DNA from 2 places in the Paenibacillus agaridevorans genome. Region 1 is predicted to be linked to the other one. Evidence: riboswitches for the same ligand, from Rfam matches in the RefSeq annotation. Region 1 holds a riboswitch; the other holds the start of a gene.

Region 1 (7,814 bases):
CTTCGAGGAAGTTCCTCGGGTGCTCGCCGCCGCGCGTCGACCGGTAGTCGTAGAGGACGATTGGCGCATCGGTACGGCCCGTACGATACAGCCACATGTACGAACTGGATGACGCGGACTTGCCGGGCTCCTGCAGAACTTGCAGTGTCGTCTCGTCGGCATGCAGAATGTCCTTGCTCAGCAAGTGCGCACGCATGCGGTCCGTGAGAAGCGACAGCCACTGCTCCGATCCGTAGATCATCCAGTTTGCCAGTGTTTGGCGCGATAGCGTAAGTCCGAGCCTTGCGAATTGCTGCTCTTGACGATAGAGCGGCTGGCTGTCCACATACTTCTGGCTCATGACATGCGCCACAATGGACGGGGACGCCAGACTGCCCGGCTGAATCGGTTTAGGCATGGGCGCCGTAACGACGGGCGTGCGAATCTCTTTCCGCTCACAGTGGCGGCACGCATAGACCTGCCGCACATGACGGATGACCTTCACCTCCGCCGGGATAACAGCAATCTCATTACGCGTTTCGGTGCTCATCTCATGGAGTCCACCGCCACAGCACGAGCAGAATTGCTCAGACTCCGGCAAGGCATAGTGGATCGTCTCGACAGGGAACTGATCCAGCTTGGCTTCCCGGTTGCCAGAGGTCTTCTTCCGGCTGTACGTGACCGTCTCGACGTCTGGCTCTTGAGGAGCGGACGCAGCAAGCACTTCAGCTTCGTTAAACAGATTCATCTCCAGTTGGTCGGGATGCGTCTTCTCGCTGGAAGCGCCGAAGCGCTTCTGCTGAGCCAAGCGAAACTGCTCTTCATACCATTTGAGCTTCGCAGAGAGCTCGGCAATTTGCTGTTCCTGCTTTGAAATTTGCTGCTGGAGTATTTCGGGGTTAGGGGTTTCCGTTCGCTTTTCCATACCGTATGATTTCGATAACGCGCAGGCAAGTACCTGCTGCCAGGTATGACAATTTGCGTAAGAAATGATTTGTTAAATGACTACTTCGGCCCGTACTTTCGGATGCGCCTGCCGTTGACTTAGCGATAGCCCGTCAAGCAGCCAGCGAAGCTCGCGGTTTGTGATCGCAACAGGCTCCCCATTTGCCTGCGGCCACTGGAACGTACCGCGTTCGAGCCTGCGGTAGTACAACCAGAATCCGTTATGCTCCCAGTACAATATTTTAAGTTTGTTACGTTCACGGTTGCAGAAAACGAACAGCGCCGGAGAAAAGGGACTCATCCCGAGTCCTTCTTGGACGAGTGCGGCAAGGCCGTCGATGGATTTACGTAGATCCGTGCTGCCACAAGCTAGATAGACGGGCTTTGACGTGATTTCGTTTAACATACTGGATCGGCCCCCAGTGCTCGAACAACTTCGCGGAGCAAGGCGGGCTCAAATCCCGCATCGACTTCGATGACGACTGCACCGATCTGAATGCGAAGTGAACGGCACGGCGCCGGTTTCACTTCAGGAGTCACCTGAACAGGAATGAAGGTCGTCTGTTTAACGGAAGAAGATGGGGGTGACTCATCCAGCTTCTTCATCCATGTGTAAAGTTGACGGCGGTCGATTTGATTGGCTTTGCACCAATGTGTTGTCTTTTCGCCACTTGCACGAAATGCCTCGACACGAGCTTCCCATTTCATTCGAATCTCTTCTCTGCTCATAGAAAAATCCTCCTCAGAATGGCTATTGAGGAGGATTATCTCATAACGATCGCTCGATTCGAAGGTGGGGACAGTTTGACGCTTACGTTATTAACGACTATGGAGCTCGTAACAGCAACAAAAACATCCCATAGGCGTTATTAACGACTATGGAGCTCGTAACAGCAACAAAAACATCCCATAGGCGTTATTAACGACTATGGGGCTCGTAACAGCGACAAAAACATCCCATAGGCGTATTTAACGACTATGGGGCTCGTAACAGCAACAATAGCGACGTTTCGGCTGCCGAAGGTAAGCCTTGAGGTCGGGTGGTTTTCGCTCGCTCACAATTTGCTTAAGATGGCGGCAATAGACCAAAAGCCAAAAATGGCGGTGAAGGGATAATGAACTGCACCGCCATTTCTTCATTTTTGAGGTTTCATTCATCAAGTGAGCTATTTCAACAAGCAACTCCTTCGATTTTGCAGACTGCTCAGATCGTGGGTCCATGACGAAGGATGCATGTGGCTCAGTGGCGGGTTGCCTTTCCTAGAATCTCCCTCTCGTACAAATTGGCGCTCCAGAGGCTCTCGTCGAAGCGCCCCTGCAAGACAAATCCGAGACTGAGGTAGAAGGCATTAAGGCTAGGGTTGTCAGCCATGCAGTCGAGGCGCAGCCAGCTTTTTCCCCTGTCCCCAATATAACTTTCCGCGTATCGAATAAGCTCACGGCCGATTCCTTCTCCTTTTCGTTTGCGTGAGACGCATAACCGATGAACGTACCCCGCGTCATCATGAAATTGCTCTCCCCATATTTCCTCGCGCCCCCAATGGACAGAGAAGCAACCCACCGGCTCATTCCCAAATGCCGCGACGAACACTTCATGATCCCGGACGAATGCTTCGACAATCTCGCGTTCGAAGCTTTCAACCCGCCATTGCCAGAAGCCATGCGCCGAATGAATCCATTGCGCTGCATCAATAAGCAAGGAGCGGATACAGTCGACGTCTTCAGCCGTTGCTCTTCGGATAGCGAGTGCTTCGGAAGGCTCACGTCTCCAGTTATGCTCCAGCCTTGACGCAGTATCGATCGCCAGTTCCTCCCCGTGAAGCTTCGCGATAAGATGCAAAGCGGCATCTATTCCGGCCGTAACGCCTGCAGATGTAATGATGCGGCCATTGTCCACGTATCGGACGTTCTCCACCAGCGTTGCGCTCGCCGGTGCGCACTCCTTTAGCAAATCCATGGCTCGCTGATTGGTGGTCGCGCGCAATTCATCGAGAAGTCCGGCCTTGGCGAGCAGCAGAGCCCCCGTACAGACAGAAAGCGTAAATGCAGCCCGTCGTGAAGTTTCGTTGATCCAGTCGGTCAACTTTTCATTGTGCATCTCTTTGCGTGCCCCCCAGCCTCCCGGAACGATCAGAATGTCCGGCACCGGACATTCTGAGGAAACGAAGTCAGGTTGAATTGTCAAACCGCTGATTGTCCGAATCGGCGCGTTCGATTCCAGGGCGACCGTATAAACCTGAAAGTGCTGCCCCCAGTTGCTCGCCACTGCGAACGCTTCGAACGGACCTGTCACGTCCAAAGCATCCACTTGTTCATACAGCAGCACTGCTACTTTTTTCGCCTTTCTCATCCGACACTCTCCTCGAAAAATAGAAAAGCATTTGGTTACAATCAACCAAATGCTTTGCCCAGGCGAACGGCTAGTTTGACGAATGCGCTCCCCCGTAGTGATCTACGTTCTCGCCAGTTACGCATCCCATTTATTTAATGTTTATTATAAATCTAGTGATTGGTTGAATCAACATCAATTTTCGGAATATTCGAACTTGAATATGGCCGTCGGTCGAGAAAAGCAAAAGAAGATAGGTTACCGACCGCGCGAATGCAATACATTCGGTCTAATCATTTTGTTTATCCATACAATTGCCATAATACGATATATCGTATAGAATTTAAAATAATACGATATATCGCATTGGAGGTGTTCGCGATATGAGCGAGCAATGGCAACCGGAGGAACGATTGTTTCTCCATCTGGGCAACGAACGCGACACGAGCGGTTCCGGCAGACGCTACTTCACCAGAGGCGGCGTGAAATATGCGCTGTTGGAGCTGCTTTCGCACGAGAATATGCACGGCTATCAAATGATGAAGGCGCTTGAAGATCAGTCCGGCGGCACGTATAAGCCCAGCGCGGGTTCCGTCTATCCGACGCTGCAGATGCTTCGGGATCAAGGCTTGGTAGAGCCGTTCAAGCAGGAAGGCAAACGCGTTTTTCAAATTACGGAAGAAGGCAGAAGCTACTTGCAAGAGGAGCTGAGCCGTGCCGAATCGTCCGAAGCCGGCGCATCGGGAGAATGGGAGACGAGGGATCGAGTGCGAGAGGGGCAGGACGAGGAAGGCGAATCGCAAGAGCCGGGCGGCGTGCGACGCAATCGCAGGCTGACGCCTGCCGGCAAGGAGCTGATCCATTTGCTTAAGGCGGCGGAGCGGGCGGCGCTTGCTGACGCAGCCCTTGCAACGCGGCTTCGAGAGGCGCTCGCGGCATTGAGGAGCGAACTGCGGGGAATTACGGGGGAGACGGATTCCGGGATCGTGGGAGCCGTTGTTGAATCCGTTAACGATGTGGCGGGAAGAGATCCCGGGGAGGGAGCGGAATGAGCGGCAATGCCAATCCGACAGGCGCCTATCGTCCCGGCAGAGGAATGGGCATGGGCAGGTTCGGCACCGGCGAGAAGGCGAAGCCCGCCAGCATCTATGGCATGTTCGCCCGAATCTATTCGCATGCGCGTCAGGAGTGGCGCGCGATTGCTTTGGCCGTCGTATGCGTCATCGGCGTGTCGCTGCTGGAATTTATCGTTCCGCAGCTTACGAGGTATACGATCGATCAGGTTATCCCCGGCAAGCAGTACGACAAGCTGTTCTACATCGGAGCAGGCGTGTTGGGCTCCGCTCTGGCGCTTGGTTTGCTGCGGTACCTAAGCACGTCGCTGATGGCGACAATAGGGCAGACGGTGCTTTACAAATTCCGCAACGATCTTTATCGCCATATGCAGAACCTGGACATCGCCTTTTTCGATCGTAATCGAACGGGAGATCTGATGTCGAGGGTCACAAACGACGTTGGCATCCTGCAGCAGCTTATCTCCTCGAGCATGATGCAGCTGTTTACCGATTTTTTCACTTTTACGGCGATTGCCGTCTATATGCTTTGGATCGATTGGCGGCTGACGCTGCTGCTGCTCGCGACGTTCCCGCTTATGATTATGACGACGCGCCTGTTCGGCAGGCGGATGCGTTCATCGTTCCGCAAGGTGCAGGAGTCGGTGGCGGACGTTAGCGATCATCTTCAGAATTCGTTGACCGGCATTCGGCTGATCAAGTCTTTTACGAAGGAGGAATACGAGTCCGAACGGTTCTCCGAAAGGACGCGCATCAATATGGACGCCAACATCCAGGTCGTCCGATTGAGGGCCGCTTACGAGCCGATCATCGACTTTCTTAACTTCGTCGGTCTGGCAATCGTTCTCGTGTTCGGAGCTTGGCTGGCGATGCGTGGCGATATGTCCGTCGGCACGATCGTGGCGTTTATCGCGTATTTGCGGCTGCTGCAGAATCCGATTCGCCACTTCAGCCGCATTATTAATTCGGTTCAACAATCCGCAGCCGCCTACGAGCGCATCATGGAAGTGATGAACACGAAAGCGGATATCGTGGAGAAGGCGGATGCGGTTGTGCTTCCGCCGGTACGCGGGCATATCGTATTCCGCGATGTGGATTTTGTTTATTCGGGAGATGCGAAGGTGCTGAGCGGCTTCAATCTGGAGCTGGAAGCGGGACGCATTACGGCGCTGGTCGGTTCGTCGGGCTCCGGCAAAACGACGATCGCGCATCTGATTCCGCGTTTCTACGATCCGAGGTCGGGCGACATCACTATAGACGGCCACTCTTTAAAGGATGTTAAGCTGGAGTCGCTAAGAGAACAGATTGGCATCGTGTCTCAGGACATCGTCTTATTCAACGGCACAATCGGCGAAAATATCCGGTACGGCAACGCGAACGCCTCGGATGAGGAGGTCATCGCGGCTGCGAGAGCCGCGAATGCGGATACATTTATCAGCGCGTTCCCAGATGGCTACGATACGGGAATAGGAGAGCGCGGAGTCAAGCTGTCGGGGGGGCAGAAGCAGCGCATCTCCATCGCGAGAGCCATTCTGAAAAACCCGCGCATTATTATCCTCGACGAAGCGACGGCATCGCTCGATTCGGAATCGGAGCAGCATATTCAGGATGCGCTCGCCGTTCTGCTGAAGGGCCGCACTTGCCTCGTCATCGCCCATCGACTGTCGACCATCCAGCAGGCCGACCGCATTTACGTGCTGGAGCAAGGCCGCATTCTCGAGAGCGGATCGCATGAAGAGTTGCTTCGCAGGCAAGGACGATATAGCCAACTGTACGAGTTGCAATTCCCGCAAGCGGAGGCAGGAGCCGGTGCTGGGTACGAGACCGGGGCAAGTCTGGAGTAGAGCGGTACCGCGGATCAGAAGGCGGGTTCTGTTCGGGGGAGGAAGGTAGACGTAGAGCTAGCTTTATGAGGACGAGCATCGAATATTGAGCGCCGCAAATCTGTCAGACTAGGTTTGGCAAGGAAAGGGAATGCAGAGCATGAACGGCCAGGATGTTTTTTTCGCAAGCGAATTTGGCCAAAAGTATAGTCAGGAGTCGTTTATGCTGGTAGACTTTATTGGGGATCTTCCGTCGTAGAGGGAGGAAGGCTCGCGGGGAAGGGTTTGCCTCGAAGTTGGAGGGGAACCAAGGCCGATAGCGGCAATTGCACGGCTCGCCCATTTATCACGCTGACATGCTTAGCGCATCACCGACTTGGAAAGAAGAGATCATCATGACGGTTTTTATGCACATTCTAACGAATAACGTACTTCCGATGGGCGTGATGATCGGACTCGGCATCGTGCTAATGCGGGCATTCAAGCTCGATATCAAGACGCTGTCCAAGCTGAACTTTTATCTGTTTTCACCCGCGCTCATGTTTAACTTGCTGTACAATCAGAAACTAGAGTTATCGCTAATCGGCAAAGTGTTCCTGTTTCTGTTGATATTCATGTTCGCGCAGTATGCCATCGTCGAGATCGTTATTCGCATAAAGGGCTACAAGGCAAGCATGAGAAGCGCCATGAAGAACAGCGTGCTTTTCTACAACAGCGCGAACTACGGTATACCGCTTAATCAATTGGCGTTCGGCGGGTTAAGTCATACGCTGGCGGTTCAAATAATCGTCATGGTCGTCCAGTCGCTCATACCGAATACATGGGGCATCTACAATGTGAACGCGCATAAGGCGGATATGAAGCAAGTGTGGCGAACCATTCTGTCCATGCCGGTCATCTATGTAATTCCGGGTGCGTTGGCGCTCAGATGGCTAAACGTTCCGATTCCGGATGCTCTGCAAATGCCGGTCACCTACTTGGCGGACGCGTTTTTCGGAACGGCGCTCATTACGCTCGGCGTTCAGCTGGGAAGCATGGAGTGGCGCATCAAGCGGACGCTTGCCGTCGACGTCTCCATAGCTGTCGTGTTACGGCTGGTGGCGGGTCCGCTGCTTGCCTGGGGCATCATAACGCTATGGAACACCGTTGGAATCATGCCGCTCGACAAACTTACGGTTGCCGCGCTTATCGTTTCGTCGGCGGTTCCAACGTCTCTAAGCAGCGTGCTGCTCGCGGTGGAATTCGACAACGAGAAGGAGTTTGCCTCGCAAGCGGTATTTTTATCGACGTTGCTCAGCATTCTCACGATTACGGTCGTCATCTTCTTCTTAAACATCCAAATTCCATAGATAAGTAGAGGGCATTTCCGGTTCTGTCTGGCCGGAGATGCTTTTTCTATTGAGAAAATAGCTTCGGACACTACATTTTTGTGCTCCAAGTCGCTGGTACCGATCTATTTCCCACCAGTAGCACGTTTTCCGAGCTTTAAGTCGCTGCCGCCGATCAAGTCTTTGCCATCGATAATCGCTGTGAAGTTCTAGTAATCATTGCTTAAGATCGATAAATTTCACACCATTTCTGAAGTTTTTGATATTGTGTAAGTCCCAGTACGGATATAAAATGGAAAAAGATGATAATGCAACATAGGATTGGAGGGGGCAGCGA
Region 2 (7,814 bases), 720 kb from region 1:
GCTGAAGGCGGGCCTTCTCCTTTATTTTTGGCTGCCGGGCGCCTACAGCGCGCCGCCGACTGCGGTTACGGCTCTGTTCGGCGCGTTGTTGACCAAGGTGGGGTTGTATGCGCTCGTGCGCACCTTTACTTTGGTCTTCGGCGGCATGCCGGAGGTGACGCATGTCTGGATCGGCTGGATGGCGGGCGCAACGATGGTTCTAGGGGCGTTCGGGGCGCTGGCTTACAAGGATATCCCGCGCATCTTGAATTACAATATTGTTATAAGCGTGGGCTTTATCGCTTTCGGGCTTGCCGCGGCGAACCGCGACTCATTGGAAGGCGTTGTTGTCTATCTGCTGCACGATATGATAGCCAAAGCGCTGCTGTTGTTGCTCGGCGGGTTAATTATTCGTGCGGCGGGGACGGGCAAGCTCTCCGAGATGGGCGGACTGATGCGGCGCAACGCGCTGCTCGGATGGATGTTCTTCGCGACTATATTAGCTGTTGCGGGCATTCCGCCTCTTAGCGGCTTCGCAGGGAAGCTGCTCATTGTGCGCGGCGGTCTGGAAGGCGAGCATTATCTGCTGACCGCGGTTTCGCTGGCGACAAGCTTTGTTGTTCTGTATTCCTTGATGCGAATATTCATGATGGCTTTCTGGGGCGATGAGCGTGCGACGGCTTCTGCGACCGACACAAGAAAGGCCGGTCTGTTGCTGCCGACCGCGGGATTAATGCTTATTGTTGTTGCGATGGGCTTCGGGTCGGAATGGATATATGAATTCGCTAGCGAGGCAGGGCGGACCCTTCTGGACCCGTCCGGCTATGTACAAGCGGTGTTGAAGGAGTAGAGCATGATGAGAATGATAAGGAAAACAGGGGCTGTCTTAAGGTTGATAGCCATGTTTAACAAGGAACTGTTGTTGTCTAGCGCGACGGTTCTTCGAGAAGTGCTGCGCCCCAGGCTCAACATTCGTCCAGGTATCATCAAGCTGGATACGGAGCTAAGGACCGATTTTGAAATTACCTTATTGTCTATCCTGATCTGTTTGACGCCGGGGACGCTTACGCTTGATGTATCCGGCGACGGGAAAACATTGTACATTCATGCCATGGACATTAACGACCCCGACGAGCTTGCGGCGCAGATCAAAGGTTCTTTCGAACGCGCCATCATGGAGGTAACGAGATGACGACAACACTGCTGTGGGTTTCCCTTATTTTGTTATCGCTTGCCATGTTGGGAGCCTTGTACCGATTGCTAAAGGGGCCGTCTATTGCCGATCGGATTGCGGCGCTGGATACGATAGGCATTTTATTGCTGTCCATGATTGCCGTCCTCGGCATAACGACGGGGACTCGCGCGTATTTCGACATCATATTGGTTATCGGCATATTAACCTTTATCGGGACGACCGCAATGGCGAGATATATCGAGAGGGGGGTTGTCCTTGAGTCTGGAGATGATGGAACAAATAATTGAAGTTGTGTTTGGAATCCTGATCCTTTTGGGGGCGGTCATCGCGGTCATTAGCGTGTTCGGACTCATACGATTGCCGGATGTGTATTTGCGCTCCCACGCCGCTACCAAGAGCGCCACGCTTGGCGTGCTTCTTATTCTGCTCGGCACCTTTTTTTACACTTGGTTCATTCATGATTTTTTCAGCATCAAGCTTCTCCTGGGTATTTTGTTTGTTTTTATCACTTCGCCTGTTGCGGGCCATCTTAACGCGCGGGCTGCTTACCGATCAGGCGTAGCTTTGTGGAAGGGAAGCGTACGCGATGATTTCAGAGAAGCGATCAAACAAGAGAGGCAGCAGGAGATAGAGGAGATAAAAAAGCAATTAAAAAATTAGATTAACCGCCAGAACCACGTCCATTGGATGTGGTTCTATTACGGTTGAAAAATAAAAAAATTGACTTTAGCTCCGTACATGTCTAAAATTTTAACAGTAAAAATATTCACATTTAATGGTGCCAGGATATGAAAATAGGAAATGAGGTCAAAAATGAAGACGGAGAACAAGACAACTGCAGTAGGGAACATTATATTACGAGGCGTTATTGTTGTAATTGGTGCCTTAATTACAGCCTACGGCCTTGAAGCCGTATTAATTCCGAACAACGTATCCGATGGAGGCGTGACTGGTCTCAGTATCGTAGGGTCAAGGCTCTTCGATCTGCCTTTAGGTCTTCTCATTGCGATTCTAAATATACCTTTTGTCTATTTGGGCTATAAGCAGATTGGCAGAAGCTTCGCGATTTATTCCGTGCTCGGCATCGCTTCGCTGGCAGCCGGCACCTTCTTTATGCATCATATTACGCCGATCGTTGAAGGCGATACGCTGCTTGTTACCGTTGTCGGCGGTATTATCATCGGTCTGGGAATGGGTCTTGCGCTAAGGAACGGCGGCGCGCTGGACGGCATTGATATGCTGGCGGTACTGCTCTCGCGTAAGCTGCCTTTCGGAACAAGCGATATGATCCTGTTCCTTAACGTATTCGTATTTATCGTTGTATCGACAGTATTTGGTTTAAAAGGGGCTATCCTATCGGGAATTGCCTATTTTATCGCTTCGAAAGTCATACATATCGTCGAGGAAGGCTTGAGCGGCGCCAAAACGTTTACCATCATTACTAAACAGCCAGAGATGATGGTCGAGGCGATTCGCGATCGACTGGGCCGGGGGGCTACGTACAAGATGGTGCAAGGCGGCTATACAAATGAACATTTCAAAGAAATTACTTGCGTAATCAACCGCTTGGAAGAACGGAAGATGAAAGAAATTATTCGCGAAATCGACGAGAATGCTTTTATCATGGTGTATGAAGTGGCTGAAGTTAAAGGCGGCAGCTTTAAGAAAAAGGACATTCACTAGGCACAACCATGAAAACACTGACCTTCGTTGTCAGTGTTTTTTGTATTCCGTCCCTTTTACAACGCGGCCGCTCTTTCTTTAAAAAGGAGCGGGCGGGGAGATGCGGGAGAGACGGATAATGGGTGGAGGGCGTGTGGGAAACGTGTAACAGCGCCGCCTCTTGTGCAGCGTGTGGGAGTGACATTCTTTGTGAGATGAGCGTGGGTGCTGCGCCGCTGCTGCTGCCCGCGCCGTGCCGCACCGCGCTAGTCAGCCATGAATAAAATAGAGGGAAAATCGCCATTTAATCTCGCTTCTATACCGGATTTTGCGGATTTAGAGGGAAATCCTACCACTAATTTAGGCCGAATCGCTGTCCGTCCTCCTTTCTACTTGGATTAGAGGGAGAATTTCCCTCTGGCGTGTCGAAGAAACGGAAAGTCACTCAAATAAAGGGAGTTTTTCCTTTTATTTAACCACATAAGCATGTATAGGAGGTTGAATTCGGCAAAGTTATATGTCAGTATACGATTGAAGACTCGAAGCGCAGGAGCGTATCTTATCTTTTTTGAAGGAGCGGATCATCAAATGGAAGCATTTGCGGAATATTTGGATGGCATCGGAAACCCGGAGCACCGGGCACGGGTGGAAGAGGTATTTGCCTGGGTGAAGGAGAAGTTCCCGGAGCTGGTGCCTAAGCTGGCTTGGAATCAGCCGATGTTCACCGACCACGACACTTTTATTATAGGCTTCAGCGTATCCAAACAGCATATGGCTGTTGCGCCTGAGCGGGCAGGCATGAACTATTTTGCAGATGAAATTGTACAAGCTGGACACGATCATACCAAAGAGCTGGTTCGCTTTAAGTGGAACCGTCCGTTTGACTACGACTTATTAGAGAAAATGATCGAGTTTAATATCCATGATAAGGCGGACTGCACGACATTTTGGCGCAAATAGTAGGGGAGGAAGAGCATGGAAACCGAACTGACACGCCGACTCGCCATTCAATACCCTATATTGCAAGCGCCAATGGCCGGTGGTCCCTCGACCCCGGATTTGGTTGCTGCAGTATCAAACGCCGGAGGACTTGGGAGCATCGGGGCAGGTTATCTTTCGCCAGAACAAATCAGGCAAACGATTCGGGAAGTCAAACAAAGGACGGATCGGCCCTTCGGCGTCAACTTGTTTGTCCCCACGCAGCCGACTACTGCTGCAGACGCCATTGCTCGAATGAACCATCATCTTGATAAATATCGCATAGAGGCAGGTATTGCGACCAATCCGTCAATCCCCAAGTACTCGGAGTCGTTCGAGGAGCAAGCGCAAGCCGTGATCGGAGAAAATGTACCCGTGTTTAGTTTCACGTTTGGCATACCGTCCCAGGACATCATGGAAGCCATGAAGCAGCATGGGATTCATGTCATCGGCACGGCAACGACAGTCGAAGAAGCTATTAAGCTGGAATCCGCCGGAGTAGACGCGATTGTGGCGCAAGGAAGCGAAGCGGGAGGACATCGAGGGACGTTTCTGCCGAGTAAGACCGACGCTCTGGTAGGTACTATGGCTTTGGTGCCTCAGATCGCGGATCATGTTTCGGTTCCGATTATCGCATCGGGAGGCATTATGGATGGTCGCGGGCTTGCAGCAAGCCTCGTTTTAGGAGCTTCCGCCGTGCAGATGGGAACCGCTTTTTTGGCAAGCCATGAGAGCGGCGCACATACCGCCTACAAAGGTAGGATTCTTACATCCAGCGAAGATGCCACCGAGGTCACATCCGCTTATTCGGGTAAAGCGGCGCGCGGCATTTTGACGGATTACATAAAGGATATGCGTACCTATCAAGGGGAAATCCCCGACTATCCGATTCAGCATGCAATGACGAGAGAAATTCGCCAGGCGGCTTCCAAAGCCAATAATCCAGAGCTTATGTCTCTCTGGGCCGGGCAGGGACTCCGGTTAGCCAAAGAATTCGGGGCAGCAGAAATCGTGGAACAGACGATGGAGCAAGCGCGCCTTCTTATGCGAAACCTGGGGAGACAATAGATGAATCAGCAGCCGGTCCTGGCGGCCGGCAATAAAGGAAACAAAAGGCTTGAAGTTGTTTGAAAGTTCGGACTATAATGGAGCTAGATGAAGGGTATGTGTGACTGGCGTAACGTGGGGTACCACGAGGGAGCACATATTTTATACGGCCGAACGCCTGGGCAGAGGTAAGGGGACTATCCCCTTGCCTCTTTATGTTTGAACAGGAGCAGAAAGGGCTGATGAAATGAAAGAAGAAAAGTTGATCTTGGACGGTAATCGCGTTGCGACCGCTATGAAGGAGGGAGTAGTCGAACAAATCAAACGTCTCTCCGAGAAAGAAATCGTCCCGTGTCTGGCAACCATTCTGGTTGGCGACGATCCGTCGTCAGCCACTTATGTCCGAATGAAAGGAAATGCATGCGCCAGACTTGGTATACGCTCCATCCGTGTTGAACTTCCTTCGACTACCACGACAGAAGAGCTGATTGCGGAAATAAACAAGCTTAACGATGATCCCCATGTTCATGGCATCTTGTTGCAGCATCCCGTTCCTCCTCATATTGACGAAAGGGCTGCATTCGAGGCAATCCGAATAGAGAAAGATGTAGACGGGGTAACCACGCAAGGATTCGCTCAGAACGCCTTTGGTTTCGCCGATTTTCCTTCGTGTACGCCAGCCGCGATCATCGCCATTTTGGAATACTACAATATTCCGATTGAAGGAAAACATGCCGTTGTAATCGGAAGAAGTCCGATCCTTGGGAAACCGGTATCCGTTATGCTCCTAAACAGAAATGCGACAGTGACAATATGTCATTCCAAAACGGCCAATCTGGCAGGGCTGGTTCGTTTAGGCGATATCGTAGTTGCTGCTGTCGGCAAGCCGAATTTTGTTCAGGGAGACTGGATCAAGCCGGGAGCCGTAGTCGTCGATGCCGGCTACAACAAAGGCAATATCGGAGATGTCGATTACGAAGCTTGTCTGGAGAACGCCTCCGCGATAACTCCCGTTCCGGCTGGCGTTGGACCCGTCACTATTGCTGCATTGCTCAAACATACGGTCGAAGCGGCTGAACGGTTTTTAACGAAGTAGATGCTCTAGTGTCTGTCTCTGAGCAGAATCCCGGGAACAACGCGGATGTAAATAAGTTCCCCTACAAGCTCTACAATGGTTTGAGTGACGATTACGGCCGACGCCAACCCGTTTAATGGTTCGGGCAATGCAAGCGCAAAAGGCAGGACGACCAGGGAGTTGCGTGTCCCGCTACTAAAGATCAGCGCTCTCCCTGCTCCGACATCCAGCCGGAAGATGCGCGCAACGAAGCGGGCGACTAGCGGGACAATGATCATATAAGCAACGTAGACGGGAATGGCTTGACTGATATAATCGATGGATTCGTATAGTTTGCTGATTTGCGAAGCTACGACGACGAACAGCGTCAGCGCCATAAAAGGAACCGGCAGCCATGCTGCGGCGTCAAGAAATACGATGCCGCGCGGCTGCCTTTTCGCCCATAGCTGCGTTAGAAGAGCAAGGAGCAGAGGGACCGCGATGAGGCCCAAAAAAGCCTCCAGAAAGGGCTGCACGCTCACAACTTCAGCTGTTTGATTTCCCATGAATACCCAGAGGTAAAAGGGCAGCAATATCATTTGAGAAACAAAAAGCAATGGCGTTGCAACCAGAATAAGTTTTTCGTCCCCGCGGCCAAGATGCGTAAAAACGATGACGTAATCTATGCAGGGTGTAAGCAAAACTAGAAATACGCCTAATAAAAGGGCCGGGTCGGCCGGAAGAAACCGGGTTAACCCCCAAACAATGAGGGGAACGGCTATGTAATTCATGATTAAAAGAGCGTAAATAAACTGTCGATTCGTTAAGGATTCTTTTAGACGAAGGAACGGTATTTGCGCAAACATGCCGAACATTAAGATGGCAAGCACAAGCGAAATGGAACGGTCTAAATAACCGCTTGCTTGCGGCCATATCAAACCTGCTCCAGCTGCAATCAAGAGAATAATCGCATAGAGCCATACTTGATTTTTCTCCAGTTGTTCCCGTGCACTCATTGTCTCTGTTCCTTCCCCTCTATACATCGTTTTGTAAGTATAGCTTTGAAAGGGTTGCGGTGTAAATAACGGTGATCAAGCGGATCGTAATACTTTTGCCCTGTTCGGGTCCATGGAAAAATGAGATGATGCATTCATCAGGGCTCAGACGTTTCGGCCAAGGGCTCTGATCTTCAGGCTATTGCGATCCTTCCTTCTAACTCAAATTGGCGAATTAGGGCGCAGCTTTCCTGAAGATTTTTTAATTGGGGTGAGCTAACGATGATCCATGGTATGTATTTGCGCCGGAAAAACAAGGTAGTGGTGGAAAGGCTAAGCGGAGATCCCGTCTCCAAGGCGTGGTTGGCTACCGCTTCGAAAAATATCGAAAGCCTAGGATATCGCTTCTCGCCCCGCTTAATCAGTGAAGTGAGCAAAATGCCGTCGGAAGCATTTGGCGTATTTTATAACGAGTTAATTGTTCAACTGAAGGTGATGGTTGGAGCCCAAGTCGAATATCGGCCGATGTACCCGGGGTTTCCCACGCAAATGATGGAGGAGTCCGAGGCGGACCTGTATTTAAACGCCCTGTATCATTACTTTACGCTAGATCTTCCCCTGTACGATAGTAAGAGCAGGCAACCGCTAGCGGAGGAGAGCCCCCTTAAAGTCATTGATCTGGGAACGAAGGCAGAATTCTATGTTTTGATTCATCAGCTTATGCAAGCCAAGGGCTCGATTTCCGAGACTGACAAAACGGATATCGACAAAACGATCCAACAGGCCGGAGCAGAGGAGTTAAGCGAGTTTCTACCTGCCGAAATTCCATTTAAGGAAAATGCCGCATTTGTAGCAGGATCGCTTCTCAAGCATCGCAAAGCGGATCCGAAGGTGATCGGCCGAT

Evidence for each region. A riboswitch is a leader RNA that binds a small molecule or an ion and turns the genes downstream of it on or off. The one in region 1 is predicted to bind ZMP and ZTP.
Region 2: another riboswitch for ZMP and ZTP. It lies ahead of KJW29_RS13870 (bifunctional 5,10-methylenetetrahydrofolate dehydrogenase/5,10-methenyltetrahydrofolate cyclohydrolase); the one in region 1 lies ahead of KJW29_RS16770 (GNAT family N-acetyltransferase).

What each region holds. Positions count from the first base shown of each region.
Region 1 is NZ_CP075889.1:3,962,441-3,970,254, reverse strand. It holds gene tnpC (IS66 family transposase) at 1-904, opposite strand, end outside; gene tnpB (IS66 family insertion sequence element accessory protein TnpB) at 977-1,330, opposite strand; gene tnpA (IS66 family insertion sequence element accessory protein TnpA) at 1,324-1,653, opposite strand; gene KJW29_RS16770 (GNAT family N-acetyltransferase) at 2,165-3,274, opposite strand; ZMP/ZTP riboswitch at 3,324-3,405, opposite strand; gene KJW29_RS16765 (PadR family transcriptional regulator) at 3,637-4,305, shown strand; gene KJW29_RS16760 (ABC transporter ATP-binding protein) at 4,302-6,170, shown strand; gene KJW29_RS16755 (AEC family transporter) at 6,545-7,498, shown strand.
Region 2 is NZ_CP075889.1:3,244,020-3,251,833, reverse strand. It holds gene KJW29_RS13905 (Na+/H+ antiporter subunit D) at 1-829, shown strand, start outside; partial or broken gene KJW29_RS13900 (Na+/H+ antiporter subunit E) at 851-1,171, shown strand; gene KJW29_RS13895 (Na(+)/H(+) antiporter subunit F1) at 1,168-1,461, shown strand; gene mnhG (monovalent cation/H(+) antiporter subunit G) at 1,445-1,834, shown strand; gene KJW29_RS13885 (YitT family protein) at 1,988-2,857, shown strand; gene KJW29_RS13880 (iron chaperone) at 3,425-3,796, shown strand; gene KJW29_RS13875 (NAD(P)H-dependent flavin oxidoreductase) at 3,812-4,882, shown strand; ZMP/ZTP riboswitch at 4,973-5,052, shown strand; gene KJW29_RS13870 (bifunctional 5,10-methylenetetrahydrofolate dehydrogenase/5,10-methenyltetrahydrofolate cyclohydrolase) at 5,109-5,957, shown strand; gene KJW29_RS13865 (arsenic resistance protein) at 5,963-6,931, opposite strand; gene KJW29_RS13860 (TerD family protein) at 7,193-7,814, shown strand, end outside.